Regions from separate parts of the Faecalibacterium sp. DFI.5.82 genome, predicted to be linked through region 2. Evidence: riboswitches for the same ligand, from Rfam matches in the RefSeq annotation. Region 2 holds a riboswitch; each other region holds the start of a gene.

Evidence for each region. A riboswitch is a leader RNA that binds a small molecule or an ion and turns the genes downstream of it on or off. The one in region 2 is predicted to bind cyclic di-GMP.
Region 1: it holds a riboswitch for cyclic di-GMP, as region 2 does, so the genes downstream of both, P0G09_RS06430 (leucine-rich repeat domain-containing protein) here and P0G09_RS12285 (leucine-rich repeat protein) in region 2, are expected to answer to the same signal.
Region 3: it holds a riboswitch for cyclic di-GMP, as region 2 does, so the genes downstream of both, P0G09_RS03760 (CAP domain-containing protein) here and P0G09_RS12285 (leucine-rich repeat protein) in region 2, are expected to answer to the same signal.

The regions. Positions count from the first base shown of each region.
Region 1 is NZ_JARFIS010000003.1:156,608-167,226, reverse strand. Features, by position in the region: gene P0G09_RS06465 (twin-arginine translocation signal domain-containing protein) at 1-471, shown strand, start outside; gene P0G09_RS06460 (sugar ABC transporter permease) at 584-1,561, shown strand; gene P0G09_RS06455 (carbohydrate ABC transporter permease) at 1,561-2,427, shown strand; gene P0G09_RS06450 (antibiotic biosynthesis monooxygenase family protein) at 2,500-2,796, opposite strand; gene ugpC (sn-glycerol-3-phosphate ABC transporter ATP-binding protein UgpC) at 2,912-4,027, opposite strand; gene P0G09_RS06440 (AraC family transcriptional regulator) at 4,155-5,000, shown strand; gene P0G09_RS06435 (MATE family efflux transporter) at 5,048-6,349, opposite strand; cyclic di-GMP riboswitch class I at 6,614-6,689, shown strand; gene P0G09_RS06430 (leucine-rich repeat domain-containing protein) at 6,864-9,638, shown strand; gene greA (transcription elongation factor GreA) at 10,002-10,487, shown strand; gene lysS (lysine--tRNA ligase) at 10,507-10,619, shown strand, end outside.
Region 2 is NZ_JARFIS010000010.1:87,207-97,825, forward strand. Features, by position in the region: gene P0G09_RS12260 (diguanylate cyclase) at 1-154, opposite strand, end outside; gene malQ (4-alpha-glucanotransferase) at 348-1,889, opposite strand; gene P0G09_RS12270 (alanyl-tRNA editing protein) at 2,208-3,395, shown strand; gene trmB (tRNA (guanosine(46)-N7)-methyltransferase TrmB) at 3,565-4,317, shown strand; gene P0G09_RS12280 (putative ABC transporter permease) at 4,319-5,368, shown strand; cyclic di-GMP riboswitch class I at 5,608-5,684, shown strand; gene P0G09_RS12285 (leucine-rich repeat protein) at 5,885-8,314, shown strand; gene P0G09_RS12290 (sugar phosphate nucleotidyltransferase) at 8,743-9,663, opposite strand; gene P0G09_RS12295 (SDR family oxidoreductase) at 9,826-10,602, shown strand.
Region 3 is NZ_JARFIS010000002.1:28,574-39,192, reverse strand. Features, by position in the region: gene mobB (molybdopterin-guanine dinucleotide biosynthesis protein B) at 1-267, shown strand, start outside; gene P0G09_RS03810 (molybdopterin-binding protein) at 286-1,305, shown strand; gene moaC (cyclic pyranopterin monophosphate synthase MoaC) at 1,377-1,874, shown strand; gene moaA (GTP 3',8-cyclase MoaA) at 1,867-2,847, shown strand; gene P0G09_RS03795 (MOSC domain-containing protein) at 2,852-3,784, shown strand; gene modA (molybdate ABC transporter substrate-binding protein) at 3,873-4,760, shown strand; gene modB (molybdate ABC transporter permease subunit) at 4,781-5,455, shown strand; gene P0G09_RS03780 (ATP-binding cassette domain-containing protein) at 5,452-6,498, shown strand; gene bilQ (bilirubin utilization transcriptional regulator BilQ) at 6,630-7,046, shown strand; gene bilR (bilirubin reductase) at 7,048-8,175, shown strand; gene bilS (flavodoxin family protein BilS) at 8,203-8,706, shown strand; cyclic di-GMP riboswitch class I at 8,826-8,901, shown strand; cyclic di-GMP riboswitch class I at 9,027-9,102, shown strand; gene P0G09_RS03760 (CAP domain-containing protein) at 9,235-10,104, shown strand; gene P0G09_RS03755 (hypothetical protein) at 10,215-10,619, opposite strand, start outside.

The DNA.
Region 1 (10,619 bases), on a different contig from region 2:
GGCAAGGAAGAAGTGGGCAACGGCATCTACGGCGATTACGCAGTCTGCGAAGGTCCTCAGCCCTATTACTGGGGCGGCACCTGGATCTGCGCGGCAGCCGGTACCGATAATACCGATATCATCCGCGACGTGATGCAGAAGCTGACCTGCGACGAAGCCATTATGAAGCAGATCACCCTGGATACGCAGGATTACACCAACAACGAGAAGGCCATGGAAGAGATCGCAAACAGCGATTATGCCTCCGACTTCCTGGGCGGCCAGAACCATATCGCCCTGTTTGCAGAAGCTGCAAAGAAGATCGATATGTCCAATGCAGGCCCGTACGATCAGGGCCTGAACGAGAGCTTCCAGAATGCCTTCAAGGATTACTTTACCGGCACGGTGGACGAGGATACCGCAAAGGCAAACTTCGAGACCGCCATCAAGGAAAAGTACCCCGAGTTGACCGATGTGGTCTGGCCCGCATAAGCGCAGCCGGAACCTGAAAACCTTTTGAACCGAATCTGAATGGGGCGGGCCGGACGCTGATCCCGCCCGCCCCGTTTTGCTTTGGGCAGTGTACGTCAGGAGGGCAGTTACTATGGGAGCAAAACCAAAGAAGAACGGCTCGATCAGCTATGCAAAGTGGGGCTATATCTTCATTGCACCGTTCTTCCTCATCTTTGCGCTGTTCCAGCTCATTCCACTGGGGTCTACGATCTATTACAGCTTTTTTGAAAATTACCGCAGCGGCCTGAAGATCATAGGCCCTACCTTTGTGGGCCTGAAGAACTACATCACCCTGTTTGCAACCGACCTGCCCAAATACTTTGGCAACACGCTGCTGCTCTGGATCATCGGCTTCATCCCGCAGATCGCCATCTCGCTGCTGCTGGCGGCCTGGTTCACCGACCTGCGCCTGAAGCTGAAGGGCCAGACCTTCTTCAAGACAGTCATCTACATGCCCAACCTCATCATGGCTTCGGCGTTCGCCATGCTGTTCTTTGCCCTGTTCTCGGATAACGGCCCCGTGAACGCTGCACTGGTGGGCATGGGCATCCTCAAGGAGCCCTTCAGCTTCCTGAACAGTGTCTGGGGCAACCGCGGCCTTATCGGCCTGATGAACTTCCTGATGTGGTTCGGCAATACGACCATCATGCTGATGGCGGCCATCATGGGTGTGGACCCCACCCTGTATGAGGCAGCGGAGCTGGACGGCTGCACCCCGAACCAGATGTTCTGGAAGATCACCATCCCGCTCATCCGGCCGATCCTGGTCTATGTGATGATCACTTCGATGATCGGTGGCCTGCAGATGTTCGATGTGCCGCAGATCCTGACCAACGGCAAGGGCGGCCCCGACCGCACCTCTACCACCATGATCATGTACCTGAATAACCACCTGTTCAGCAAGAACTACGGCATGGCCGGCGCGGTCTCGGTGGTGCTGTTCCTGGTGTGCGCAGTGCTCTGCGTGATCGTTTACATGGCCCTGACCAAGGAGGACGACGGCCTGAGCAAGGCCGAGCGCAAGGCCCGCAGGCAGGCGGCCAAACAGGTGAAGGGAGGAAAAGCATAATGTCACACGCAGTCAAGACAAGATCCGAAAAAGCGACCCTTGCGGCCCGCCGCACGGTGTGCTATGCGGCGCTGGTGCTGCTGAGCTTTTTATGCCTGTTCTTCTTCTATGTGCTGGTCATCAATTCCACCCGTACCCATTTTGAGATCCAGAAAGGCTTTTCCTTTCTGCCGGGCAGATCCTTGATGACCAACCTGAAAAACGTGCTGTCGGATGCCAACATCCCGGTGCTGACCGGTGTGCGGAACAGCCTGATCGTGTCCGGCTGCTCGGCTGCCCTCAGCGTCTATTTTTCGGCCCTGACAGCCTACGGCATCTACGCCTATAACTTCCGGTTCAAAAAGGCGGCGTTTGCCATCATCCTGCTCATTATGACCATGCCGACCCAGGTCTCGGCGCTGGGCTTCCTGCAGCTCATCACAAAGATGGGGCTGAAGAACAGCTTCATTCCCCTCATCATCCCCAGCATTGCGGCCCCGGCGGTGTTCTTCTTTATGAAGCAGTATCTGGATGCCAGCCTGCCCATGGAGATCGTGGAAGCCGCCCGCATCGATGGCGCAGGGGAGTTCTACACCTTCAACCATATCGTGCTTCCCATTATGAAGCCCGCTCTGGCGGTGCAGGCCATCTTCTCCTTTGTGTCCAGCTGGAACAACTACTTCATCCCCGCACTGGTGCTGGATACGGCAGACAAAAAGACCCTGCCCATCCTCATTGCACAGCTCCGCAGTGCCGACTTCCTCAAGTTCGATATGGGCAAAGTCTATATGCTGGTGGCCATTGCCATCCTGCCCGTGATCATTGTTTATCTGCTGCTGTCCAAGTTCATCGTCCGTGGTGTTGCACTGGGCGGTGTCAAGGGCTGAGCATTCCGTTCTCTCCTTTGGAAAAAGCACCCGCAGCCAGCAGGCCGCGGGTGCTTTTCTATCCTCTCGTGCTCAGTCGGCTTTGGCAATGCGCTGCATCGCGGTGGAAGCAACATGCTTCTCCTTGATGGCGCGGAGCTGGGCCATGTGGTCGGTGTTCACGTGGGCCTGCTGCTGGGCTTCGGAGTCCCACTCCTCAACGATGAGCAGCTCGTCCGGGTCGGCGGCGCTCAGGTAGTAATCGTAGCGCTCAAAACCGTCCTCCTGCTGGACCTTTGCCAGAATGCCGGCAGCGGCAACCTCCTGCAGAAAAGCGTCCCGCTGGCCGGGGAGCATACGGTAGGTGACCAGAAGCATCATGTGTTCCATGGTGAAATCTCCCTTATAATGTTCCAATGTGTGTTCTCTTAGACAAAAGCCGCCGGAAATCGTTTCCCGGCGGCTTTTGCTTATTAGGAGGATCAAAAGATGATCCCTGGAGAACTTAGTTCAGGATGGTCTGCTCGGTCTCGACATCAAAGACGTGGACCTTGTGCGGATCAAATGCAACGCGGACGGTGTCTCCGTTGCGTGCCTTGGAGGTGGGAGCGACACGGGCGGTCATCTTGTTGCCCTTGTACTCCAGGTACAGGTAGATCTCAGCGCCCATCATTTCGGACACATCGACCTGAGCCTCCAGGTGGCAGTCGGGGTGCTTTGCCATAAACTCGGGCTCGTCGTCGATATCCTCAGGACGGATGCCCATCTTGACCTTCTTGCCAACGTAGGAATCCAGCTTGCCGTCAGCGGTCTTTTCCTTGGGCAGGGGGATGGTGTCGCCGCCCAGGTCAATGGCGTACTGATCGCCGTTCTTGGTCACGGTGCCGTCCAGGAAGTTCATCTGGGGGCTGCCGATGAAGCCGGCAACGAACATGTTGCAGGGCATGTCGTACAGGTTCTGCGGGGTATCGACCTGCTGGATGATGCCGTCCTTCATAACAACGATGCGGTCGCCCATGGTCATAGCCTCGGTCTGGTCATGGGTAACGTAGATGAAGGTGGTAGCCAGCTTCTTGTGCAGCTTGATGATCTCGGTGCGCATGCTGGTACGCAGCTTTGCATCCAGGTTGGACAGGGGCTCGTCCAGCAGGAAGACTGCCGGGTTACGAACCATTGCACGGCCCAGAGCAACACGCTGACGCTGGCCGCCGGACAGAGCCTTGGGCTTGCGGTCCAGCAGGTGCTCGATCTCCAGGATCTTGGCAGCCTCGTGAACGCGGCGGTCGATCTCGTCCTTCGGGGTCTTGCGCAGCTCCAGACCGAAAGCGATGTTCTTGTAAACGGTCATGTGGGGGTACAGAGCGTAGCTCTGGAACACCATGGCGATATCACGATCCTTGGGAGGAACGTCGTTGATCAGGCGGCCGCCGATGTACATTTCGCCCTTGGAGATCTCCTCCAGACCGGCGATCATGCGCAGGGTGGTGGACTTGCCGCAGCCAGAGGGGCCGACGAAGATGATGAACTCCTTATCCTGGATCTCCAGGTTGAAGTCGGTAACAGAAGGAGCAGTAGCGCCCGGATAGATCTTGTAGATGTGCTGGCAGCTAATCGAAGCCATAGGTCATTGCCTCCATTAAAATTTTTCTATGTTACGGCACCTTGACGGTGCACGCTCTCGTTGGTATTATAATAACAGATAACTTTGTGATATAAAATAGCATTTTATTGATTTGAGGTGTCAGATATTGCTTTATGATTGGACAAGCACCGCAGCCCTTGGCGTGGTGCGGGATATCCAGCCCAAAGAACCCCTGACCCTGACCGGCGAGGGGCTGTGGGTCTGCCTGGTCTCCAGCGGCAGATGCACTGCCAGCCTGACCGATGCCTCGCCCTCCCCGGCGGGCAGCGCACTGATCCTGCCGCCCCAGAGCGCGGCGGCGGGCCATCTGGTGCTGAGCCGCGCCCCGTTGACCCTGACCCCGGAAGGGGAGAGCCACCTGCTCTGCATCCAGCTGACCGGGCAGGCGGCGGTGCAGTTCCTTGCCGGGCTGACGGAGCTGCCGTTCCTGGCCCGGGGCGAGACCTGCCCCGCCGCCGCAGAGCTGCTGGGCCGCCTTGCTGCCGAGGCCGACACGCCCCGCAGCCGGGCTGCCAGCCAGCTGGCCTTTGCCCTGCTCTGTGAGCTTGCGGGGGCCGATAGCGCCGCCCCGCCCCTGCCGCCGCTGGTGGAGGCAGCCATTGAGGATATCCGCCAGAACTACGCTGGCCTGTACGGCGTGGAGGAGCTCAGTGAGCGGCTGGGGGTCTCCAAGAGCCATCTTGTCCGCACCTTTACCGCCGCCGTGGGGGTGCCCCCGGGGCGCTACCTGACCACTGTGCGGGTGGAAGCTGCCATGCGGCTGCTCCTGCACCGGGAATACACGCTGGATGTCATTGCCAGCCTGTGCGGCTTCTCAGGGGCCAACTACCTGTGCCGGGTGTTCAAAAAAGAGACCGGCCAATCCCCCGCACAGTGGCGGGCCTTGGCCGGTCAGACAGCACGGCCCCTCAGCCCGGCGGAAAGCCAGCGGGAGCAGGCACTGTATATTTAAAATGTTCAGGAGCCGGGGCAGCACCCGGCTCTTTTCCGTGGAGGTGCTCAGCCGCACACAGACTGCGGGCGCTTGAGCAGGAACACCGTCAGGGCCAGCGTGATGGCCTCGGCGGCGGGGAAGGCCGACCACACGCCGTTCATGCCGAACAGGGCGCTCAGGATCAGCGAGCAAGTGACGATGGCGGCCACGCCCCGGCTGACCGAGGTGATGGTGGCCTCGGTGGGGCGGTTGACCGCACCCAGATAGCCCGCCGCAACAATATTGCAGCCTGCAAAGAAGTAGCCCAGGAAGTAGATGCGCATACCGCTGTGGGCGTATTCGGCCATCAGTGCAGAGCTCTCGCTGTTGAAGAGGGCAACAAAGGTGTCGGTAAAGCCAAACACAGCACCGTACAACACCGCCGCCAGCGCCAGCGCAGTGCCGCAGCCCAGCAGAAGCAGCTTTTTTGCCCCGGCCATCTCATTTTTGCCGTAGCACTGGCTGATCAGCGGCTGGGCACCCTGGGCCACGCCGTTGAAGATGGCTGTTGCCACCAGCGCAAAGTTTGCCACCACGCCGTAAGCGGCCACGCCCACGTTGCCCGCCAGCCGGAGCAGCAGGAAGTTGAACACGGTGGTGGTCACGGCAGAGGAGAGCTCCCCGACAAAGCCGGAGATGCCCAGCTGGCAGCTCTGCACCAGCAGCCGGGCCGAGGGGGCCTGCCGGACAAAGGTGAGCGTGTTGCTCTTTTGAAAAAGGTGGCGGCTGCAGATGGCGATGCTGAGCACCGGCGAGATAGCGGTTGCCAACGCCGCGCCGGGCAGGCCCAGCCCCATGGGGAAGATGAAGATGTAATCGAACACCACATTGAACAGGCTTCCGCTCAGGGTGGCCACCATGGCAAGGGACGGGTCGCCGTCGTTGCGGACGAAGGCCGAGAAGATGTAGTTGCACATGAAGAAGGGCGTGAACAGCAGGAAGATGCGGGTGTAGTTCAGGCCCAGCGCCACAATGCCCGCATCGCCGCCCATGAGCTGCAGAAGCGTGCCCGGGCAGAACGCGCCCGCCAGCATGAACGGGATGGCAATCAGGCAGGCACAGAGGATGGCGTTGGAAAAAAACCGCTGCGCCCGTGCCTCGCCCTGCGCCTGCAGGATGGCGTACCGGGTGGCAGCACCCAGGCCGATCATCGAGCCGAAGGCAAAGATCAGGTTGTACATGGGCAGGCAGAGGTTCAGCAGGGTCACGCCGTCGGTGCCCGCCGCCTGGGCGATGAAATAGGTGTCGGCCAGAATATAGCACGATGTGCCGATCAGACCGAAAATATTCTGCGACACATACTTGAAGAACTGCTTTGTCAGGTTCATGGGAGCTTCCTTTCCGCGGGGAGAGTAGGGGAGTGAAACGTAAAAACGACTACTACTATATCATAAAACCTGGCATATTTCAACGAAAAAGCGAGGAAACACGCCATCATTTCCCAAACGGAACACTTCTCCCCGGGGCGATGCTGCTATCCGAAAATGTTATACAAACACTGTCGATTTTGTGTAACTTGCCAAAGATGATTTTGGGTTATTGACCAAAAAAAAAAAAGTCTTATGATTTTTGTGTAAAATGCCACATAAAAACAGAAGAATCGGCAAACCAGTCGAAAGGCTGCGACGCAAAGCTACAGGGCCTGTAATATGGCAGCCAGCTGCACTTTCTCAACCATACCGCACATGGGCATCACCTCAAGGGGCGGTAGATTCCCAAAGTACAAAACGCAGAGCGTTGTACCAGCCATTTGGCCGGTGCGGCGCTCTTTTTGCTTTGTGCGGGCATGGTTATATTTTGGGAGTAATTCATAAAAGGAGGATTTTTATGAGATTGAAACGTGTGATCAGCGCCGCCTTGGCAGTGAGCATGGCAGTTTCCATGATGCCTGCTACTGCGGTTTCGGCGTTTGCAGCGGGAACGAGCACCAATACTGCGGAGACAACCACTGTTACTGGCAAGAATAGCACCGAAAGCGAAGCAGAAACCTCTGGTTATTGTGGTGCAGAGAATCAGGAAGAGAGTGTTCAGTGGAAATACGATGAATCTACAAAGGTTCTGACTATTTTTGGCAATGGCCCAATGGCAGATTATGAGGGAATTGCTGATACGGATGTTGGCACAGACAATGATCTGCGTCCATGGAAACCCTATCTCAACCAGATTACAGAGGTACATATTGAGGAAGGCGTTACTGCGATTGGCAATAGTGCATTCCGTGGGATGAAGGCTTTGAAAAAAGCTAATATTCCTGCCAGCATTCAGCATTTGGGCGATTACATCTTTCGCTATGATGAAGCATTGGAAGAAGTAATCTGGGCAGAAGGATTTGAAGCGGCTGAAACTACTGACGTGGATTCAAACCAGAATGTATATACAGGAAAATATTTGCCTACAAGTATGTTCGATTTCTGCTCTGAACTGGGCAAGGACAAGGAACTGACTGAATGGCTTCCCAAGAGCTTTGAAGGTGTTGGCTGTGCGGCAGTTCGAGGAACACAGTTTACAGTTGATTTTGATAACTGGAGCAATCTGAAATATATTGGTGCGTATGCTTTTTCAATGATGCGGAATCTGGAAAGCTTTACTGTTACAGATGACATCGAGTTTGGATTAAGAAAAAACCCACAGGTTCCGGATGGGACTTCTAATGCACTTCAAGGTTCTGGTTTGAAAAAAATGATTGTTAGGACCGAAAAACTTCCCTATGCAATTGTGCGGGGTTGTGAGAAATTGAGTGTGATTGATTTGGGAAGCAACCCTACAATCATTGGAGATTCTGAATTCGCAGGGACTGCTATTGAGAAAATTGACATTCCGAAGAGTGTGACAAAAGTTGATGCATGGGCGTTTGCAAATTGTCAGAATTTGAAGAGAGTGACCTTCTACGGTGAAACCGCATTGCATCATGTTCCTTTCCCAGCATGTGGCATTGAAACCTTTATTATTGAAGAAGGCGCAAAAATTACTAGCGATGATTCTAATCCCTTCCGAGAACAACCGACAGGTTCTTATCCGGCTGTAACCTCTTTGAAGAACGTGGAAATTCTTGGCACATTGAATACTAGTCGGACAGATATGACGACAGAAACTCTTTGGAAAAATATGTTCTCTCCTAGTGAACAACTCAAAGAAGTTACTGTGAGCGATGCAAACCTGCAATATGTAAAAGCTGAGACTTTCCCGAAGATGGAAAATCTGAAAGTGGTTGGCGATGATGCAACGTTTGAAGCATCGCTTGCGGGATGCACCAACCTGAAAACCGTTGACCTGACCGGCTGCAAAAAGATTGCCAGCTATGCAGCTGGCTGCTTTGGTGATGGTATGAATGATTCTACTGTCATCTATGTCAATGATGCAAGTGCAATTCCGGGGAGTGACACTGGCATTTCGAATCGTCACGGTATCGTTATGGTTGTTAAGGGCGGTACAGTCAATACGGATAAGACCGGTTTTGACAGTGTAACCAAGGCTGGATGTACCGCAAAATGGTATGAGGACGCTAATTGCCAGATTGAAACCAAGGATACTACCCCCGTAACTGGTAAAACCTATTACGCCAAGTGGAAAGTCATCCCCGTTGCCGCAACGATGACTGCAACCACTTCCAAGAGCGCCTATCTGGTCAATACCCCGGTTGATGTGAACATTACCGTTAACCCGGGCACCTATGGGGCAGAGATTCACAAAGGTAAAGTTGCTCTGACCTACGGCGACGAAGTAGAGAAGGTGGAGCTGGACGGCAAGGAACTGACCGAGAAAGAATACACTGTTCAGGAGCTGGCTCAGATGATGAAACTGACTTCCCGAAGCAGTAATATCAAAGCAACCCTGAATGTGACCTACAAAAAAGTCGGCAAGTTTGATTTTAACGTTGCCCTGAAGGACGCAAATGGTGCCCAGATTTGTGCTGATGGCACTCAGGTCGTTGTTGCCGAAAAGGCCGCCGAACTGACCCCTGCAACCGAGCTCTACACCCTGACCGTTAAGAATGCTGATGTTACCATTAAGAATGGTGACGAAGAGATCAAGGCTGAGAAGAACGACAAGGGCGAGCTGATCGCCAAAGTGCCCGAAAAGGCTGACGTGACCGTGACCTACACCAGCCAGAGCGATGCCGTTGCATTTGACCAGTGGACTATTACCACCGATGAAACGCTGGATGTGGATGTCAAGAACAACCCCCTGAAGTTCCAGATGCCTGCCGGTGGCGTGACCATCGAAGCCATGACGAAGGATGCCTCCATTGAGGAGGACGAGCCCAACATTCTGGGCACCGCCGCAGTAGTCGGCACTGCCGCTGCTGGCACCGCCATTCTGGCATGGCAGGGCTACCAGCTGGGCACGGAGCTGTACCTGAAAACCGCTCTGCCCGCCGGTACTGCCATCCCCACAAACCGTGCCGAGCTGGCCCTGCTGGTGTGGAACCATGCCGGTAAGCCCGCACCCGCCGCAGTTCTGCCCGCCGATGCCACCGATACCCAGAAGGCCATTGCCTGGGCTGTGGAGAACGATTTGCTCAAGGCCGCAAAGGACAACGGCGAGACCTATGTGGATACCGATTCCGTGAGCCGTGTTGAAGTGATCCGCGTGTGGAATAAGGCACAGGAAAAGTAAACCCCACCGTCATCCCTTCGGGATGCCACCGCCCCTAATAGGGGCGGCCTTGGCAAAAAGGTGAAACTATCCGCCATGCCAAGGGCCCCCCTATTAGCGGGGGCTGTCGCTGAAAGCGACTGGGGGGTTGCCCCCACAACCGAACCATTCTCTATTCCCAAATAACCTGTGGAAGCGCCCTGCCGGGGAACCGGTGGGGCGCTTCTGCATAGGGGCGGGAGCCGAAACCGCCGCTTTTTCCGCTCTAGCGCCGTGGTTTTTATTGACAAGCTCCCGGCTTGCTATTATAATAGAACAGTCATAATAGCATTCGTGCGCGGCTTTGCGGCTGCGTCAATCCAATAGACAAGGAGAAGATCCAAAATGGCACAAGAAATCAAGATGTCCGCTTCCGGCCTGAAGGCGATGCAGGACGAACTGGAATACCTCAAGACGGTCCGCCGCAAGGAGCTGGCCGAGGAGATCAAGGAAGCCCGCAGCCACGGCGACCTTTCTGAGAACAGCGAGTACGATGAAGCCAAGAACACCCAGGGTCTGGTGGAGAACCGCATCACCGAGCTGGAGCAGATGGTCAAGAACGCTGTGATCATCGACGAGAGCGAGCTGAGCGTGGACAGCGTTGCTGTTGGCACCCACGTTTCCATCAAGATGATCGGCGATGATGAGGCCGAGGAGTACGATATCGTTGGCCGCACCGAGGCTGACCCCATCAACGGCAAGATCAGCGACGAGAGCCCCGTGGGCCACGCTCTGCTGGGCAAGGCCGTGGGCGAGAAGGCTGAGGTCCTGCTGCCCTCCGGCCAGACCGTCGAGTACGAAGTGCTGGCCATCACCCACGCCGCAAACTGAGCCTGAACGGGAGGAAACCATGGAAGAGCAAAAGAGAAACCCCGCTCAGGGCCTGTCTGAGAGCGAGCAGGTGCAGGTGCGCCGCCAGAAGCTGGCCGACCTGCAGGCTGCCGGAAACGACCCCTTCACCCT
Region 2 (10,619 bases):
GCCCATTGCGCAGGACATAATCCACCTGCAGGCCATCGTCCTGCCAGGTGTCCGCGGCCTCCTCATCGGCTTCCGTCAGGGTCACATCTTCAAAGGCGGTCTGTGCGTTTTCTGCAAAGGCGCGCAGATCCTGTTCCGTCCATTCTTTTTTCATGCGTTTTTCCCCATTATCCGGTGCCGGCTCTCTCCCTTCCGGCACAGCTTTGCCACACGGCCGCTGAAAGCGCAGCCCCATTACCGGAATTATACCATCTTGTGCCGGGCGTTTCCAGCAAAACGCACAAACTTTAACGTATTTTTTTACATTTTCGTCAAACTGCTAAACACACTCCGGATTTCCGGCCCGGTTATGTACGGCAGTACACGGCGCACTCCGCCAGAATGCGCTTGGCCAGCGCGGCAGTGTCGAACCCATCGGCGGCGCGCCAGCTCCAGTTTCCGCCCAGCTTGCCGGGGCTGTTCAGGTGGGCTTCCTCGCCCAGGCCCAGCCAGTCGGCCATGGGGATGATGGCACGGTCGGCCACAGAGCCCAGCGCAGCCCGGAGCAGCGCGGTGCGGGCCGCCTCTGTTTTGACAGCGGCCACCTCCTTTGCGGTGGGCTGACAGCCGGTCAGATGCAGGTAGGCGGCGGCCACAGCCTTCTCCTTGGCCGATGCGCTCTCGTCCCACCAGGCGGTCAGCGTCGTGTTGTCATGGGTGCCGGGGTAGACCACGCTGTTCTTGACGTGGTTGTGGGGCAGGTACTCGCTGTCCCCGCCGCCGAACGCGAACTGCAGCACCTTCATGCCCGGGAAGGTGCTGTCTGCCAGCAGCTCCCGCACACTGGGGAAGAGCTCACCCAGATCCTCGGCGATGATGGGCAGCTTGCCCAGCGCAGCTTCCAGCGCGTTGAACAGCTCCATCCGGGGGCCGGTCTCCCACTTGCCGGTCTTGGCGGTAGTGCTGTCCGCCGGGATGGCCCAGTAGGTGTCAAAACCACGGAAGTGGTCGATGCGGAGCAGGTCATAGATGCCCAGGGCATGGCGGACACGCTGGATCCACCAGGCATATCCGGTCTGCTTATGGTAGGGCCAGTTGTACAGCGGGTTGCCCCAGAGCTGGCCTTCTGCCGAGAAGTAATCCGGCGGGCAGCCTGCCACCCGGGCAAAGCCGCCGTCTGCATCCAGCTCAAACAGCGGGCCGCCCACCCAGGCATCCACGGAATCTGCCGAGACATAGATGGGGATATCGCCCAGGATCTGCACGTTGTTGGCGTTGGCATAGGCTTTCAGCTTCTTCCACTGGATGCTGAACTCGTACTGCAGAAACTTCCAGAAGCCGATCTCTTCCTCGTTCTCTGCCTTAAAAGCTTCCAGCGCCTGCGGCTCCCGCTTGCGGTACTCCCGGGGCCACTGGGTCCAGCTCTTCATGCCGTTGGCGGTCTTGAGGGCCATGTAGAGGGCATAATCCTCCAGCCAGCCCTCATTTTCCAGCGTGAAGGCATAGTACGCATCCGGATAATAATGGGCACAGCCGTGCTGGCCTGCACACTGCCTGCGCCAGGCGGCATAGGCGGCACGCAGGATCTTGTAGCGGCTGGTGTACAGGGTGCCGTAATCCACGTTCAGCGGGTCCTTGCCCCAAGGCTCGGCCTTGAGCTGGGCGGCTGTCAGCAGCCCCTCGGCTTTCAGAGCATCCAGATCAATGAAATAGGGGTTGCCCGCAAAGGCAGAGCAGCTCTGGTAGGGGCTGTCCCCATAGCCCGTGGGGCTCAGGGGCAGAATCTGCCAGATCTTCTGGCCTGCCGCCGCAAGGAAATCCACAAATTTTTCTGCCTTTTTGCCAAAGCAGCCGATCCCGTAGGGGCCGGGCAGGCTGGACACCGGCATCAGAATACCACTTTCACGCATTGTAAATCCTTCCTCGTCTCAAACTTTTTGCTGGGGCTTGTCTGTTTTCTATCATAACATAACCGCAGACTATTTTCCACAGGCAAAAAACGTGGTATACTTGGTTTTAGACCATGAGCGAGCGTGTATCCGGGCAGGCTGGCCTTCGTACAACCTCTCCGTCATTGCTCCGCAATGCCACCTCTCCTAGTAGGAGAGGCCTTGGCAGTAATTGCAAAGTTTCCGTTTTTGCCAAGGGCTCCCCTACTAGGGGAGCTGCCGAGCGTCAGCGAAGGCTGAGGGGTTGGACAAAGACGGAACCTTTCCTTTGGAGGTTCTATGCAACGCACTGAGAAATATTTTGAGCAAAATGCCTACCGCCGGGAGGCGGTGGGGCATATTTTAGCCGCAGAGCCGGACAGCCGGACCGGCGGCGGACGCATCGCGCTGGACGGCACGGTGTTTTACCCCGAGGGCGGCGGCCAGCCTGCCGACCGGGGCACCCTGACCCTTGCCGACGGCACGGTGCTGACCGTCACCGATGTCCACGAGCAGGCGGGTGTCATCTGGCACATGGTCACTTTCCTGCCCGCCGGGGCGGTGCCCGGGGCCGAAGCGGCACAGGCCATCGACTGGGCGTGGCGTTTTGACAAGATGCAGCAGCACACCGGCGAGCACATCCTCTCCGGCATCCTGCACAGCATGTTCGGGGCCGAGAACGTGGGCTTCCACATCGGCTCCGATGCCGTGCGGATGGACACGAACATCCCCATCTCCGCCGAGGGGCTGAAAGCGGCCGAAACTGCCGCCAACCGCATCATCTGGGAAAATGTGCCGGTGAACATCACCTACCCCACCCGGGAGGAGCTGGCCGCCCTGACCTACCGCTCCAAAAAGGAGATCGAAGGGCAGGTGCGGATCGTGACCATCCCCGGGGCGGATGTCTGTGCCTGCTGCGGCACCCACACCGCCTTTACCGGTGCGGTGGGCCAGATCAAGATCCTGGCCGCTGAAAACTATAAGGGCGGCGTGCGCCTGAGCATCGTCTGCGGCGGGCGCGCGCTGGAAGCCGCGCAGGCCATGCGGGAGCGGCAGGCAGAGATCGGTGCCCTGCTCAGCGCCAAGGCCAGCGAGACGGCCAACGCCGTGCATCGGGTGTATGACGAGTACACCGCCCTGAAATTCACCCACTTCGGGCTGTGCAGCCAGCTCTTTGACGCGCTGGCCGCGCAGGTAACGCCCGGTGCGGATGCCATCCGCATCGTGCCGGGGCTGGACCCGGACGGCCTGCACCGGCTGGCTAACCGCCTGACCGAAGCCACCACCGGCCTGTGCGCGGCCCTGACCCCCAACGAAAAGGGCACCGGCTACTGCCTTGCCCAGGCGGGCGGCGATGTCCGCGCCCTGACCAAAGCCCTGAACGCCGCCCTCAATGGCCGCGGCGGCGGCAAACCCGGCATCTGTCAGGGAAGCTGCGCCGCAGAGCCGGAGGAAGTAAAAGAATTTTTGAAAAGTACGAAATTGTAAGCATCCTCACCCTCTCAGGCGCTGACGCGCCAGCTCCCCCAAAGGGGGAGCCCTTGGCAAAACCGGTAAGTTTTCCGCACTGCCAAGGCCTCTCCCTTTGGGAGAGGTGGATTTGCGAAGCAAAGACGGAGAGGGTGAGCCACTTAAAATTCAAGGAGAACAACAAACTATGAGAATGCGTTTCAAACCCTACGCCCACGATGAGCTGATGGCCGCCGATTTCCACGTCCACGAGCCCCTGATCTGGGGCGGCAAGTGGCACGCACAGTATGCCCGCCCGGAGCAGCCCTTTGTGCTGGAGCTGGGCTGCGGCAAGGGCGGCTTTATCTCCCAGCTGGCCTGCGCCCACCCGGAAAACAACTATCTGGGCATCGACATCACCGACAAGGTGCTGATCCTTGCCAAGCGCAAGATCGAGGCCGCTTACACCGAGGCAGGCCGCCCCATCGACAACGTGAAGATCATGAGCACCGACATCGAGCGCATCAAGGGTGTGCTCACCGCCCAGGATACCGTCAGCCGCATCTATATCAACTTCTGCAACCCGTGGAGCAAGAACGCTTCCTCCAACAAGCACCGGCTCACCTATCCCCGCCAGCTCATCCAGTACCGCGAATTCCTGAAGGACGGCGGCGAGATCTACTTCAAGACCGATGACGACGACCTGTTCCGCGACAGCCTGGAGTACTTCCCCGCTTCCGGCTACGAGATCACCTGGAAGACCTTTGACCTGCACGAGAACGAGCCGGAGTGGAACATCCGCACCGAGCACGAGGGGATGTTCACCGAGATGGGCATCAAGATCAAGGCCCTGATCGCCAGAAAGCTGCCCGGCGATGCCGCCGTGACCTGGATCGAGCCCAAGGTCCTGAAAAAGAGGAAGGCTGCGGAGGAAGCCGCTGCCGCCGCAAAGGAGGAGTAAGATGTCCTTTTTTGTCAACACCATGGTCTGCGGCTTTTCGCTGTATCAGATCCTGGCGTTTTTCCTGATCTACTCCTGCCTGGGCTGGTGTTTGGAGGTCATCTATGCCGCCGTTTCCACCGGCCAGCTGGTGAACCGCGGCTTTCTGAACGGCCCGGTCTGCCCCATCTACGGCTTTGGCATGATCATTGTGCTGTTCACCCTTTCGCCGCTGGCAGACAACCTGCTGCTGCTCTATCTCGGCGGCGTGATCCTGCCCAGCGTGCTGGAGCTGGTGGGCGGCTGGGCGCTCTACAAGCTCTACCACACCCGGTGGTGGGATTACAGCGACTTCCCCTTCAACATCGGCGGATATATCTGCCTGGAATTCTCCCTTTTGTGGGGCGTGGGCACCGTTGTGGTGATGAAGGCCGTTCACCCCGTGATCGCGGGTTTTGTGGAGATGGTCCCCCAGATGGTGGGCTTTGTCCTCATGTGCATCCTGTACGCCTGCTACGCCGCCGACGTGGTGGTGACCGCCTTTGCGGCCTCTGACCTGGCCCGTGAGCTGGATGCCCTGGAAAAGGTGGCCGACAGTATGCACGCCGTGTCCGATGCCATGACCGAGCTGCTGGGCACCACCGCCATGGACGTGGACCAGAAGATGGACGAGAGCCGCCTGCAGCTCAAGCTGGCGGCTGCCGAGGCCCGGGACAATGCCGCCAAACTGAGCCCCCGGGATGCCGCTGCCGCCCTGCGCGCCAAGGCCGACGAGGCCATGGAGGCCGCCCGCAAGTCCTCGCAGGAGGCCCGGCTCAATGCCTCTGAGGCCGCCACTGCCGTCAAGCTGGCCGCCAAGGGCACCGCAGAGCGCACGGCAGAGCTGCTCCGTCTGGAACAGCTGGCCGAGGAGCTGCAGGCCCGCAGCGAGGAGATGCGCGCCCGCACCCGGAGCTCCAAGTACTTTGGCAAGGGCCGTATGCTCCGCGCTTACCCCAAGCTGCGCCACGGCGAAAAGCACCGCTCTCTGGACGAGCTGCGGGAGCGTCTGAAGTACGAGCGCAGGCACTGACCCTGACCGTTGCAGCAACCCCAAATGCCCCTGACCGGCTTCTTTCGGTCAGGGGCATTTTTCTTGCACTGCGCCCTCCATAAAGTCAGGCAGATCTTGTGCTGCCGCAGGATTTTATTCTCATTCTGTTTTCCACATTATACGTTCCTTTTTTGTACACTCTTCCAAATCTTTTTCGTCATATTGACAAAAAAAAAAAAGAGTATCTTATCCTGTGCAATATGCTATTCCGCTAAAAACTGAAGAATCGGCAAGCCAGTCGAAAGGCTGCGACGCAAAGCTACAAGGGCCTGTAATATGGCAGCCAGCCGCACGTTATTCTCTCCGGGTAAGGTAATACGAAACCTTGCACCTCCTTGTGAAGATGCGTCGGCTTCCCTTCAGGAGAGCGAGCGCGCAGCGGGTCTACAAGGGTTCAGAGCGTCGTACCAGCCGTTTGGCCGGTGCGGCGCTCTTTTGTTTTGGCTGAAATAGAGAGAGTTTTTTGGGAAAATCATGGAAAAGGAGTAAAGAATTATGAAACCCAAGCGTTTGATCAGCTTATTGGTTGCGGTCTGCATGATGATCACCATGCTGCCCCTGTCGGCAGTCACGGCATTTGCAGCAGACACGGCAACTGAACAAGAAGCCATCGTTGACGGTTACAAGTATAAGTATAAGGTAAATGGCGGTAATGCAACCATCACAAAATTTCTTGGCCCTGTGAAACCAACAAACTACGACTACGACATCGACATACCCGAAACGTTGGACGACAAATACACTGTAACCGCCATCGGCAATTATGCCTTTTATTCAGACCATCAGCTGGGGGAGGTCACCATTCCACAAAGCGTCACTTCCATCGGCGATCATGCCTTTGCAGGTTGCCGCAACTTGAACTCTCTTACCATCAATGACGCTGCCACATCAATAGGAAACCGGGCCTTTACGGAATGCCCTCTTACAACAACGCTTTCATTAGGTAAAAAAATTACGACGATCGACGATCGTGCCTTTTATGATTGCCGTGGTCTGACGAGCGTCACCATTCCACCAAGCGTTACTTCCATCGGTGATCATGCCTTTGGTGAATGCATTCATCTTAAAACGCTTTCGTTCGGTGAGAATTCGTTCGGTGAGAATATTGAGACGAATATTACGACGATCGGCAATTATGCCTTTTTTCATTGCAATGATCTGGAGAGTGTCACCATTCCACAAAGCGTCACTTCCATCGGCAGAGAAGCTTTTAGATTTTGCAACAACATGAAATCTCTTGCCATCAATGGCGCCATCGAATCGATGGGGACAGGCGCCTTTGCTGGGTGCATTTCTCTTGAAAAGATTTCGTTAGGTGAGAATATTAAGACGATCGGCTATTCTGCCTTTGATTCTTGCACTTCCATTAATCTGACGAACGTCACCATCCCGGAAAATGTAACAACCATTAGACCTGGTACCTTTCGCTATTGCACCCATCTGGAATACATTACGCTCCCTGCTGGATTGACTTCTTTCCAAGACAGTCTGAAAGGTTGTCCGGCTGGGAACCCCAATGGTGCCATCTACTACAAAAACTACAAGGCCAAGGCAGATGCTCTGCTTGCAGACAATGATAACAATCCTAAAATTGATGCCAATGATAAACTGAGAAAACGCAATTTTCTTTACCTCTGCAAGGTGACCTTTGATGCCAAGGGCGGCGAACTGAACGACGACGCTGTGGTGCCGGTTTATAAGACCGAAAAAATCACTGATACCAAGGCAAACGATCTGACTGCCATCCATGATCCCACCCGTGCGGGTTACAAGTTCACCGGCTGGTACACCGAAGATGGCAACCTCTTTAATGTGAAAGATACCGCAATTATGGAGGACATCACCCTCCATGCCGGTTGGGAGTTCGACCCCAATGCTCCGGGCTGCCACCCGCTGACCGTGACCGGCGGCACTGTTACTGTGAAATACGACGGCAGCGATGTGACCAGCAAGCTGAACAGCAACACTGACGCAGCCACCGGCCAAAAGACCTACGATGTACCGGACAACGCAGAAGTGACCGTGACGCTGGACAAGGACCGGACCCCTGCGGGCATGGTGTTTGACGGTTGGTCTACCGGCGAGTTCTCCCTGCCGCAGGATCAGAACTACAAGGCAGAAAGCATCACTTTCCCCATGAGCAGTGGTGTGGATATTGCCGCACAGTACCGTGATGCCGCCGCTGACCACACCCACGATACCGCAGTCTTCCACCCGCTGACCGTGACCGGCGGCATTGTTACCGTGAAAAACGGTGACAAGGATGTGACCGATACCTTGACTGTTACTACTGACGAGACCACCGGCAAAAAGACCTACTCTGTACCGGACGGCGCAACAGTGACCGTGACGCTGGACAAGACCCTGATCCCTGAGGGCATGGTGTTTGACATCTGGTCTACCGGCAAGTTCTCCCTGCCGCTGGGTCAGGATTACAAGGCTGAGAGCATCACCTTTACCATGAACACCATGAGCAGTGATGTGGATATTGCCGCACAGTACCGCGATGCCACCATTGAAGATGATGGGCCCAATGTGCTGGGCACTGCCGCGATCATTGGTACTGCCGCTGTGGGCGGTGCAGTGCTGGGCTATCAGGCCTATTCTCTGGGCGCTGAATTTGCAGGCAAGCTGATGGCTCTGCCCTACTTCCCCAGCAACCGCAGCGCCCTTGCCATGATGCTGTGGGAGGATGCAGGCAAGCCCATGCCCGAATCCGAACTGCTCTACCCCGATGTAGAGCAGGAAGAGCAGGATATGGACCTGCAGCACGCCGCCCGCTGGGCCATGGAAAACGAGCTTATCCCTGACCTGAACGATGAGGGCACGGCTCCGGAAGAGATGAAGTTCTTCCCGGCCAATCCCGTAAGCAAGCTTGATGTGCTGAATGCATGGCAGAAGGCACAGGAGCTCAAGAACAACTAACGCCATCCCCGAATATTCCCAAATATACGTAGAAGCGCCTCATCCTTCACCGGATGGGGCGCTTCTGCGTTGTAATGAGTCGAATTTTCTGTTATACTGTACCTGTCGGCCTTCCGACCCATTTGATGTGGGAAGGAGGTGGTAACCATGGAAATGGTAGTCTCATTTATACTGTCCGTCGCAGCGGGTGTGGTCAGCTACTACATCTGCAAGTGGCTTGAGGAACAGTTCAAGGCCGGTAAGCACTAACCCTTAGCAAGCAGGAAGCCCCCTTGGTATTCGCAGTACCGAGGGGGCTTCTTGTTGCTTTGGTGGAACCATGGAATGGTTCCGTAGTCTCATCTACAACTTTAGTATATGCACTCCTGCGCAAAAAGTCAAGAGGGCCGCCACAGATTTTGTTTCGCATCTGCGCCTGTTTCAGCTTATCACGCCCACAGATCCTCGGGGTACAGGCCCTCCTGGGTTTTCTGGGCGATGGCGGCCACCACGGTGGGCTTATCCTCGCGGTAGGTCACGCCGTACCACTTATCGGTGCTCTTGAGCACGGTGACTGCCGCCTTGCCCTCATCGATGAGCTCGCTGGCCACAGTGGGCAGGAAATACTCGCATTTGAGGGGGTTCTTGGGCAGATTCTCACGCAGCCAGCCTGCAAAGCGGTGGTCGGCCTCGTCCAGGAAGCTCTTGCCGAAGCCCCACAGGTTCATGCTGACAGGTGCTTCCACCGGCAGGTCATCCGTGCCCTCACCGGTGAGGGAGGTGCAGCGGATGCCGCCCTCACAGGTCTCGATGCCGGTGCGCTCGGTCACGCTGTGCAGGGTGCCGTCCGGGTTCACCACGCAGACACCGCGGGAGACGGTGCCGTTCTCAGAGACGGTATTTTTGAGCAGGTAGCTCACCATGCAGTAATCGTAAACTGCGCCGTCCTGATGGGTGGACAGATACTCATAGATGACCTTGAAGGCCTCGGGGCCGTAGTAATCGTCCGCGTTGATGACAGCGAAGGGACCATCGATGAGGTCTTTTGCGGCCAGCACGGCGTGGCAGGTGCCCCAGGGCTTGACACGGCCCTCGGGGATGGTGAAGCCTGCGGGCAGCTCGTCCAGCTGCTGGAAAGCGTATTTCACGTTCATGCCCTGAGAGACGCGGTCACCGATGGCGGCTTTGAAGGCCTCCTCGATCTCGTGCTTGATGACAAAGATCACGGTCTCAAAGCCTGCGCGGTGGGCATCGTACAGGGAGTACTCCACAATGGGCTGGCCCTTGGGGCCCACCGGGTCGATCTGCTTCATGCCGCCGTAACGGCTGCCCATGCCGGCAGCCATGACCACCAATACCGGTTTGTTCATTTTTCTTTCCTCCTGCGTCAGTGCGCTGTTCTTTGAGTCTATTATACTCCAAATTTTCCCGGGCAACAAGGGACAGCTTTTCCTTGAATTTTTGCATGGATTCTCACCCGCTGCCGTGATAGAATAGAGGCAATGGAGTTTCCGCAGAAAAGGAGAATGCTTATGTCAACCAAAACTGTCTGGATCACCGGCGCGTCCTCCGGCATCGGGCGGGAGTTTGCCCGCCGCTATGCCCGGCTGGGCTTCCGGCTCATTCTGACCGCCCGCCGCCGCGACCGGCTGGAGACCCTTGCCGCTGAGCTCCGGGCGAAACACGGCACCCTCTGCCGCATCGTACCCGCCGACCTTGCGCAGGATGCGCAGGTCACCGCCCTGTGCGAAGCACTGGCAGACGAACGCATCGACCTGTTCATCAACAACGCGGGCTTTGGTGCCTGCGGTGCCTTTTCCGAGACGGATGAGGGCAAGGAGCTTTCCATGCTGCGGGTAAACGTGCTGGCCATGCACCGGCTGTTCAAGTTCACTCTGCGCAAGATGGAAGCCCAGGGCTTTGGCACCATCCTGAACGTGGCATCCTCGGCGGGCCTGCTGCCGGGCGGGCCCTATATGGCGGGCTACTATGCCTCCAAGGCATACGTTGTCAGCCTGACCCGCGGCGTGGCTGAGGAGCTGCGGGAGCAGCACAGCCCGGTCTACGTCTGTGCCCTCTGCCCCGGCCCCGTGGACACCGAGTTCAACGACCGTGCCGACGTGGTGTTCGCCCTCAAGGGCATCACCCCGGAGCTCTGCGTGGAGGAAGCCATGCGCGGGATGCTCCGCCGCAAGACCATCATCGTGCCCAGCACCCTGATGCGCCTTGCCACCACGGCCCAGAAGCTCGTTCCCACGCCCCTGCTCATGCCCATTCTGGCCCACCAGCAGAAGAAAAAGCTGGGCTGATGGCCACCTACATCAAG
Region 3 (10,619 bases), on a different contig from region 2:
AGCCGCTACCTGCTGACGGAGGAATTCCGCCTGAACGAGCAGGATCTGCTGGCCCTGTTTGAGCGCCACGGCTATGATCTGGTGCTGATGGAGGGCTTCAAGGAGAGCGGCTGGCCCAAGATCGAGGTGGTGCGCAAGGCTGTCTCGGAGGAGCCTGTCTCCTTTGAGCCGCTGGCCATCGTGGGGGATGTTCCGGGCGCGGATTTTGCGCTGGACGAGCCCGCAGCGCTGGCCGACTGGATCGCTGCACAGATGCCTGCATTGTAACAGGGGGAGGAAGAAACCATGAAACTGATCCGTACCGAAGACGCGGCAGGGCAGGTGCTCTGCCACGATATCACCCAGATCATCCCGGGTGAATTCAAGGGGGCCCGCTTCAAAAAGGGCCACATCATTCAGCCAGAGGATATTCCGGTGCTGCTGAGCATCGGCAAGGAAAACCTCTATGTCTGGGAGAAAAAGCCCGGCATCCTCCACGAGGACGAAGCTGCCGCCCTGCTCTACAAGGCCGCTGCCGGTCAGAATATCCACGGCACCGAGCCCCGGGAGGGCAAGATCGAACTGATCGCCGACTGCGACGGTCTGCTCAAGATCGACCGCAGGGCCCTGTTGGCGGTGAACAGCACCCCCCAGATGATGATCGCCACGATCCACGGCGACCTGCCTGTGAAAAAGGGAGCCAAGCTGGCTGGTACCCGCATCATCCCGCTGGTCATTGAGCAGGAGAAGATGGAGGCCATGCAGGCTGCTGCCGGGCCGAAGCCCATCCTGAACGTGCTGCCCTTCCACCAGAAGAAGTTTGCCGTTATCACCACTGGCAGCGAGGTGTTCAAGGGCCGTATTGAGGACAAGTTTACTCCCATCCTCGAGCAAAAGCTGGCGGTGTATGGCTGTGAGATGGCCTTCCACAAGGTCTGCGACGATGACCCGGCGGGCATCACGGCCGCTATTCTGGAAGCAAAGGCCGCAGGCTGTGAGCTGATCTTTACCACCGGCGGCATGAGCGTGGACCCGGATGACCGCACCCCGCTGGCCATCAGGAACACCGGGGCTGAAATTATTACCTACGGTGCGCCCGTGCTGCCCGGTGCCATGTTCCTGGTCAGCTATCTGGACGATGTGCCGGTCTGCGGTCTGCCCGGCTGTGTGATGTACGCCAAGCGCACCATTTTTGACCTGCTGCTGCCCCGCCTGCTGGCCGATGACCCCATCACCGCCGAGGATATCGCCCGTCTGGGCGAGGGCGGCCTCTGCCTGGGCTGCGCCGAGTGCCACTGGCCCAACTGCGGCTTCGGACACTGCTGAAACCCTCTCAGTCAAAGCCTTTCGGCTTTGCCAGCTCCCCCGAAGGGGGAGCTCAACTAAGGTGAAAAAATATGAGTGAAAATAATCTGACACATTTTGATGCCGCCGGAAACGCCGTGATGGTGGACGTGAGCGAAAAGCCAGTCACGGCCCGGGAGGCCACGGTCCACGGCATCATTACCATGAATGCGGATGCCTTTGCCGCTGTGGAAAGCGGTACCGTGAAAAAAGGCGATGTGCTGGGCGTGGCCCGGGTAGCCGGCATCATGGCCACCAAGCGCACCAGCGAGCTGATCCCCCTGTGCCACCCGCTGCCGCTGACCAAGGTGCAGATCGAGTTTGACCTGCTGCCCGAGCGCCGGGCCGTGGAAGCACGCTGCACGGTCAAGACCAGCGGCGTGACCGGCGTGGAGATGGAGGCCCTGACCGGCGTTTCCACCGCCCTGCTCACCATCTATGACATGTGCAAGGCTGTGGATAAGGGCATGGAGCTGGGCGAGATCCATCTGGTGGAAAAGACCGGCGGCAAGAGCGGACATTATATCCGGGCGGAGGGCGGCTATGTTTGATTCCAAGGGCCGCAATATCCATTATCTCCGCCTTTCCGTGACCGACCTGTGCAACCTGCGCTGCCGCTACTGTATGCCGGACGGCGTGGACAAGCTGGAACGGGAGGATATCCTGACCTACGAAGAATTCCTGCGCCTTGCCGCTCTGTTTGCCCGGTGCGGGGTGGATACCGTGCGGGTCACCGGCGGCGAACCGCTGGTGCGCAAGGGCGTGGAGCAGCTGGTCAAAGGGCTGAAAGCCATCCCCGGCATCCGGAAGGTCACCATGACCACCAATGCCGTCCTGTTGGAACAGCAGCTGCCCGCCCTGCTGGAGGCCGGGCTGGACAGCGTGAACATCAGTCTGGATACGCTGGACCCCGCCCTGTTTGCAAAGATCACGGCCCGGGATGAATTTGCCGCCGTGCAGGCAGGCATCCATGCCGCGCTGGAAAGCGGCATTCCGGTCAAGCTGAACTGCGTGCCCCAGGTGGGCATAAACGAGGGCGAGCTGGAAGCGCTGGCCGCTCTGGCACAGGACAAGCCCCTGCAGGTGCGGTTCATCGAGATGATGCCCATCGGCTACGGGGCGGCCATGCCCTGTATCTCCGGCCCGGAGCTGCTGGCCCGCTTCCGCAGGCGCTGGCCGGAGCTGGCTCCGCTGCCCGGGGCAGCATGTGCCGCGCTGGGCGATGGCCCGGCGGTCTATTACACCGTGCCGGGCTGGAAAGGGGACATCGGCTTCATTGCCGCTGTCCACGGCAAGTTCTGCGCCTCCTGCAACCGGGTGCGGCTGACCAGTCAGGGCTTTCTGCGCCCCTGCCTTGCCAGTGAGGCCGGATGTGACCTGAAAGCCCTGCTGCGCAGTGGCGCGTCTGACGAAGAGCTGCTGACTGCCATCCGTACCACCATCTGGGAAAAGCCCCAGGAACATCATTTTGAATTGAAACAGGACATCCCCGCGACCCGGGGTATGTACCGAATTGGAGGATAAATCTATGGGAAAACTTCTGGCGATCTGCACCAGCCCCCAGCGGGGCACGGTCAAGACCGAAGTGGAAAGCGCACGCCTGACCCCGGAATGGGGCATTGAGACCGATGCCCACGGCGGGAACTGGCACCGTCAGGTCAGCCTGCTGAGTGCCGAAAAGATCGAGAACTTCCGCAAGAAGATCTGGGTGGACTACGGTGCCTTTGGCGAGAATCTGGTGGTGGAGGGCTACGATTTCCGCAATCTGCCCGTGACCAGCCGTTTTGCCATCGGGGACGTGGTGCTGGAAATGACCCAGATCGGCAAAGAGTGCCACAACGACTGCGTCATCAAGCAGAAGACCGGTGAGTGCATCATGCCCCGGGAGGGCGTGTTTGCCCGGGTGCTGCAGGGCGGCGAGATCCACGTGGGGGACGAGGTGACCCTGCTGCCCCCGCCGGAAAACCCGCCCCTGCGCGCTGCCGTCATCACCCTTTCCGACAAGGGCAGCCGGGGTGAGCGTGAGGACAAGAGCGGCCCCCTGATCGTGGAGATGCTCACCGCTGCAGGCTATCAGGTGGAGGAGACCATGATCCTGCCCGATGAGGCAAAGGCCCTGAAAGCACAGCTCATCCGGCTGGCCGATGGCCGTCAGGTCAACCTGATCCTGACCACCGGCGGCACCGGCTTTGCCCCCCGGGATATCACCCCGGAAGCCACCTATGCCGTAGCGGACCGCAACGCCCCCGGCATTGCTGAGGCCATGCGTTATCACAGCCTGAGCATCACCCCGCGCGGGATGCTCAGCCGTGCCGCCAGCGTGCTGCGGGGCAAGACCCTCATCGTCAACCTGCCCGGCAGCCCCAAGGCCGTGAAAGAGAATCTGGAGTACATCCTGCCCAGCCTGGAGCACGGGGTGCGCATTGCCGCCGGGCTGGACGGCGAGTGCGCCCGCAAATAAGCCTGTTTCACCGCCGCGACGCTGCTTTTGGTGCCGGGCGTAAAAATAAAAGTACAACAAAAGCATACCCACTGTAAGGAGCAAGACTATGAAAACTATGATCTCCCGCCGCAGCTTCCTGTGTGCTGCCGGCATCGCATCCGCATCTGCTGTTCTGACCGCCTGCGGCGGCTCCTCCAGCAGCACTGCATCTTCCACCGCATCCTCCGCTGCCGCCTCCTCTGAGGCTGCCTCCGGCGAGAGCGTGGAGCTGATCGTTTTTGCTGCCGCCTCCTTGACCGAGACCCTGAACGCCATTGCCGAGACCTACTCCGCAGAGAACCCCGGCGTGACCTTCAGCTTCAACTTTGACTCTTCCGGAACCCTCAAGACCCAGATCCAGGAGGGCGCGGACTGCGATCTGTTCATCTCCGCCGGTCAGAAGCAGATGAACCAGCTGGACAGCACCGCTTCCGCTGAGGTGAACACCGAGGGCCTGGACTTTGTGGATGCCGAAAGCCGTGTGGATCTGCTGGAGAACAAGGTCGTGCTCTGTGTGCCTGAGGGCAGCAACAAGGGGATTGACAGCTTCGACAGCCTGGCTGAGCACCTGAAGGCAGAGGATATCCTGTTCTGCATGGGCAACAGTGATGTGCCCGTGGGTCAGTACACCCAGAAGATCCTGGCTTACTACGATCTGGATGAGGCAGCTCTGGCTGCTGCCGGTGTCATCACCTATGGTTCCAACGTCAAGGAAGTCACCACCCAGGTCAGCGAGGCCAGCGTGGATGCCGGTGTCGTTTACTGCACCGATGCGTACAGCGCCGGTCTGACCCCCGTGGACGAGGCTACCAAGGAAATGTGCGGTCAGGTCATCTACCCCGCCGCTGTGATGAAGAACGCCCTCCATACCGAGGCTGCCAAGGAGTTCCTGGCTTACCTGCGCACCGACAAGGCTGCATCCGTGTTCGAGAGCGTCGGCTTCACCGCACTGTAAGCATCCGCTGGGGGGATGGTATGGACTGGTATCCCTTATGGAACAGCCTGCGCATTGCGCTGATCAGCTGCGCGGCAGTGTTCTTTTTAGGCATCTTTGCGGCCTACTACATTGCAAAGCTCCCGCGCGTGCTCAAGGGCGTGCTGGATGTGGTGCTCACCCTGCCCATGGTGCTGCCGCCCACGGTCGTGGGATATTTCCTGCTGCTGCTGTTCGGCGCAAAAAGACCGCTGGGCATCTTTTTCATGGAACATTTCGGCGTGAAGCTGGTGATGAACTGGTACAGCGCCATCTTTGCTTCCATCGTGGTGGCCTTTCCGCTGATGTACCGCACGGCCCGCGGTGCCTTTGAGAGTTTTGACGAAACGCTGGCCTGGTCGGCACAGACGCTGGGACTTTCCAACACCTGGATCTTCTGGCGGGTGCGGATGCCCTGCTGCCGTCAGGGCATTCTGGCCGGTACGGTGCTGGCCTTTGCCCGTGCGCTGGGCGAATATGGTGCCACCAGCATGATCGCAGGCTACACGCCGGGCAAAACGGCCACCATTGCAACCACGGTCTACCAGCTCTGGCGCACCAACGATGAAGCCGGGGCCATGCAGTGGGTGCTGGTGGATATCGTTATCTCGGCGGTGGTGCTGCTGGCAGTCAACCTGCTGGAACGCAGGCAGAAGCAGGGAGGAAAGCGCGCATGAGCCTGGAAGTAAATGTGACCAAGCGGTTTGATGGCTTTACCCTTCACGCTGCGTTCACGGCGGGGGATACCGCCACCGCCCTTCTGGGCGCGTCTGGCTGCGGCAAAAGCATGACCCTGCGCTGCATTGCAGGCATCGTCCGGCCGGACGAGGGACGCATTGTGCTGGATGGCCGGGTGCTGTTCGACAGCGCTCAGGGCATCGACCTGCCGCCCCAGCAGCGCAATGTGGGTCTGCTGTTCCAGAACTACGCCCTGTTCCCCAACATGACCGTGGAACAGAATATCCTCAGCGCACTGAAAAAGGAAAAGGACCCTGCCGCCCGCAGGGCCGCCTGTGCCGAGGCATTGCGGGCCATGCGGCTGGAAGAACTGGCCAAGCGCCTACCCGGTGCGCTTTCGGGCGGGCAGCAGCAGCGTGCCGCCCTGGCCCGCATCCTGGCGGCCAAACCCCGCATCCTGATGCTGGACGAGCCGTTCAGTGCGCTGGACAGCTATCTGCGTGAGGAGGTAGAGGGGGAAGTGGGCAGCCTGCTGGCCGGGTTTGCGGGCACGGCCCTGCTGGTGACCCACAACCGGGACGAGGCCTACCGCCTGTGCAGGGAGATGATCGTGATGGACAGCGGCGAGGTGCTCCGGGCAGGCACGACCAAGGAGGTCTTTGCCGACCCCCGCACCCGTGCCGCCGCCCGCCTGACCGGCTGCAAGAACATTCTGCCCTGCACCCGGGTGGGGGAGCATACCGTTCATCTGGCGGGCTGGGAACAGCCGCTGACCGTGGCTCTGCCGGTGCCCGAGGGCTGCCGTGCCGTGGGCATCCGCGCCCATGATTTTGCGCCCTGCGCTCCCGGCACCCCCAACAGCCTGCCGGTGCAGGCTGTCTCCACCAGTGAGAATCCCTTTGACTGGAATATGATCTTCACCCTGCCCGGCGGTGAGGCCCGCCTGTGGTGGAAGGTGTCCAAGGAGACATTGGCGGCCCCGCCGCCAAAAGCACCCGCCTGCCTTGCTGCCGCCCCGGAAAATATCATGCCGCTGGTCTGAGGCAAAAAATCGTTTTCTCCCTGCTCCCGAAACAGAAATACGGAGCAGGGAGAATTTTTTTGAAAAAAGTACTTGACTTTATCAAGTAATGTGATTATACTAGACCTTGTCAAGTAAAGGAGATGCAAAGAGTGATCCAATCGACCATATCCTTCTACGTGATGGAGTTTTACAAGCAGTTCGCAGCCTACACCACCCAGCAGCTGCAGGAGTTCGGCCTGAGCTTTGGCATGATGTATTTTGTGATCTACGTGGGCAAACATCCCGGCTGCACCCCGGCTGAGATGACCAAAAAACTGCACCTGGACTGGGGCCACTGCCAGCGCAGCGTGATCAAGCTGGTGGAAGATGGCTTTATGACCCGGGAAAAGCAGGGCCGCAGTTATCATTTGGGGCTGACCCCGGCGGGTGAGAGAGCATTCCGGACCTGCCACCAGGTATTTTTCGATTGGGATGCGCAAAATTTGAGCGGGCTGACCGAAGAGGAACAGCACCAGCTCCTGAGCCTGCTGCAAAAGGCAGCACGGACGAGGAAAGAGAGTGTGTAACATGTACGACACCATCCTGAGCCCCATTGATTACGGTGGATTGCAGCTGAAGAACCGCATCATCTTTGCCCCCACCACCTTCGGCCTTTCGGACGAGGAATATCTGGCAGAGATGGAGCGGCTGGCCAAGGGCGGCTGCGCCATGATCATCATCGGCGACGTGCCGGTGGCCAAGAGCCGGTTTGAGAAGTCCCTGTTTGACAAAAAGGGCTTTGCTTTCTATCAGCAGATCTGCGAGACTGCCCACAAATACGACTGCAAGGTCTGCGCCCAGCTCCACCAGACCGATACCGACATGATGTCCATCATCAAGTGCATCCCGGGGATGCTGATGAAAAAGATCACCCCCGACCAGCTGCGGGAGCGGATGAACGATGCCGTGGGCCCCTACATCACCAAGATGTCCCAGAAAAAGATCCATCAGATCATCGCGGGCTTTGGCAAGGCCGCTGTGCTGGCAAAGCAGGCGGGCTTTGACATGGTGCAGGTGCACGGCGACCGGATGTGTGGCAGCTTCTCTTCCGCCATCTTCAACCACCGCACCGATGAATACGGCGGCAGTGCCGAGCGCCGCGCCCGCTTTGCCGTGGAAGCTGTCAAGGCAGTGCACGCCGCTGTGCCCGGCATGGCCATTGACTACAAGCTGGCTGTCCGGCAGGAGAACCCCCATTACGGCAACGCCGGTGTGGTGGAGGAGGAACTGGCCGTGTTCGTGCCCCTGCTGGTGCAGGCAGGCGTGACCAGCTTCCATGTGACACTGGCCAACCACTCTGCGCTGGAAAACACCATCCCGCCGGCCAGCCACCCCGAGTTCAAGGAGACCGGCTGCTTCCTCAAGTTCTGCGATGAGGTGCGCCGGTATACCAGTGTGCCGCTCTGCGGTGTGGGCGGCCTGAACGACCCCGATTTTGTGGAGCAGCAGCTTGCCAGCGGCCGCATCCAGTGCGCGGCAATGTGCCGCCAGCTGCTGGCTGACCCCAACTGGGTCAACAAACTGCAGAGCGGCAATGCGGCAAAGATCCACCGCTGTGTCCGCTGCAACAAAAAGTGCCTGGGCGGCCTGATTGCCCATCAGGGCACCCGCTGTGTCTATGATGCCCTGAACGCAAAAGAACAGGGCAGCATCTGATATCAAACATAATAAAGGAGAATGACCATGAGCTACGCCATCGTTTTCAGCAGCAAGACCGGCAACACCCGCCTGCTGGCCGACACCCTTCGCGCAAGCTTGCCCCAGAATGAGTGCACCTACTTCGGAGCACCGGCTCCGGAAGCACTGGAGGCTGAGACCCTTTACATCGGCTTCTGGACGGACAAGGGCCATGCCGATGACACCCTCACCGCCTTTTTGCAGACCCTGAAGGGGAAGCGGGTCTTTTTGTTCGGCACCGCAGGCTTTGGCGGCAGTGCGGAATATTTCGAGCAGATCCTGGCGGCGGTGCAGAAATCGCTGGATGAGAGCAACACGGTCATTGGAACCTATATGTGCCAGGGCAAGATGCCCATGACTGTGCGCCAGCAGTACGAAAAGATGCTGCAGCAGCCCAACCATGCACCCAACCTCGAGATGCTGATCGAGAACTTTGATAAGGCACTGGCTCACCCGGATGCCGCAGACCTCGACCAGCTGCGCAAAAAGGCGGCAGAGGTGCAGGCATAACGGAAGAACTCTTCAAAAAAGAAGATTTTTTGAGAAAGCTGCTCCAAAACAGTTGACAGGTTCTGTCCGATGTGGTAGGATAGCGTCGAGGAAATGGAAACGGCTCCTCAAGGTGAATTGAATATTCTCGGCAAAGCAGTCGAAAGGCTGTGACGCAAAGCTACAGGGCCTGTAAAATGGCAGCCAGCTGCTTCTCAAGGAAATCTTTCTTTGGGCGACCTGCTTAGATTTTCTAGGTGTTGTTTTGCTGAGTGTATTGCAGAACAACACCTTTTTTCGTTCTCAAATTTCTTCCCAAAAGAAGAAAGGCACGCAAAACTGAATATCCTCGGCAAAGCAGTCGAAAGGCTGTGACGCAAAGCTATAGGGCCTGTAAAATGGCAGCCAGTTGCTTCTCATCACCTGAGGGTCTCCACAGCGGAGATTGGGTGTTGAGTGACCTTCATCTGAAGCATCAGGTGTCGATTGCCGAGTATACCAGCAATCGACACCTTTTTTCATGGGGCAACACAAAAGAGGTTCAACACCATGCGTAACGCTTCGATGAAAGTCCTGAAGAATCTGGTCTGCTGCGCCGCATTCATCTGCCTGATGCTTGTTCTGGCAATGCCCGCACACGCAGCTTCCAAGGCCGATGAGCTGCTGCAGCTCGTCAACGCAGAGCGTGCACAGGCTGGTGTGGCTCCTCTGAGCATGGGCAGCAGCGCACTGAATGCTGCCGCACAGGCCCGTGCAAAAGAACTTACCGTCAATTACTCCTACAACCGCCCCAATGGCAGCCGCGAGTTCACCATCCTGCCGGAGTACGGTGTGGACGATGTTTCTGTGGGAGAGAACTACTGGGCAGCTGCTGAGAATGCTTCGGATGTGGTCGCCGCCTGGAATCGCTACGATTTCTTCAAGGAGCGGATGCTGGACAAGGATGCCACCTCCGTTGGCATTGGCTACTACGAGGGCGGCGAGTACGGCAATTACTGGGTGATGATCTTCACCTACGCCCGCGGCACCAGTGAGAACGGTTTCGCACAGGAAGTGCTGGCGCTGGTCAACGCTGAGCGTGCAAAGGAAAATCTGGCACCTCTGGCCATGGGCGATGCCAAGCTGCAGGCCGCTGCCGATGAGCGCGCAAAGGAAGTGGCAAAGGTCGCTTCCCACACCCGCCCCGATGGCACCAACTGCTTCACCGTGCTGAAGGAGTACGGTGTGTCTGATACCGCCACCGGCGAGAATGCCGCCTGGGGCGAGACCACGCCCGAAAAGGTCGTTGCAGACTGGATGGCTTCGGAAGGCCACCGTGTCAATATCATGGACCCCGCCGCCAAGTATATGTGCCTTGGCTACAACTACGATGCCAATTCTCAGTGGGGCCACAACTGGATCCAGATCTTCGCAAAGTAAGCGGAGGACTTCCATTGAGCGTTGTACGATGAAATAAAACAGAGCAAAAAGAGATGCACCCCGCCTTCCTGATTCAGGTTCAGGGAGCGGGGTGCATCTCTTTTGTTTTTTTATTCTGCTGCCATCTCAGCCACATCCTCGGGGCTGAAATCGCCCAAGGGCAGGATGAGCCGGCCCAGCGTTTCCTGCGGCAGGGCGGCAAGCCGGGCACTCTCGTCCGCAATTTCGGCAGGGCAGAGGACGTGCACGCCGTCCGCACCGGTCTCTACCCGGGCGCGGTGGCCGGTGGCAATGTACTGGATGCCCAGCCGGTCAGCCGCCGCCAGCAGGGCGGGGAAGCGCAGGTCGGCCGGGGCAGCGGTCTCCTCAGCCAGCTGGCTGGCCAGTTCGCTGGCATTCAGGGTGATGCACTCGATGCCCAGAGCCTTGGCGGCTTCCTTGGCGGCATCCACAACGGGATCATCGGTGCACAGACGCACCACAGCGCCCATCACCGCAAAGCCCTGCTGCTGTAA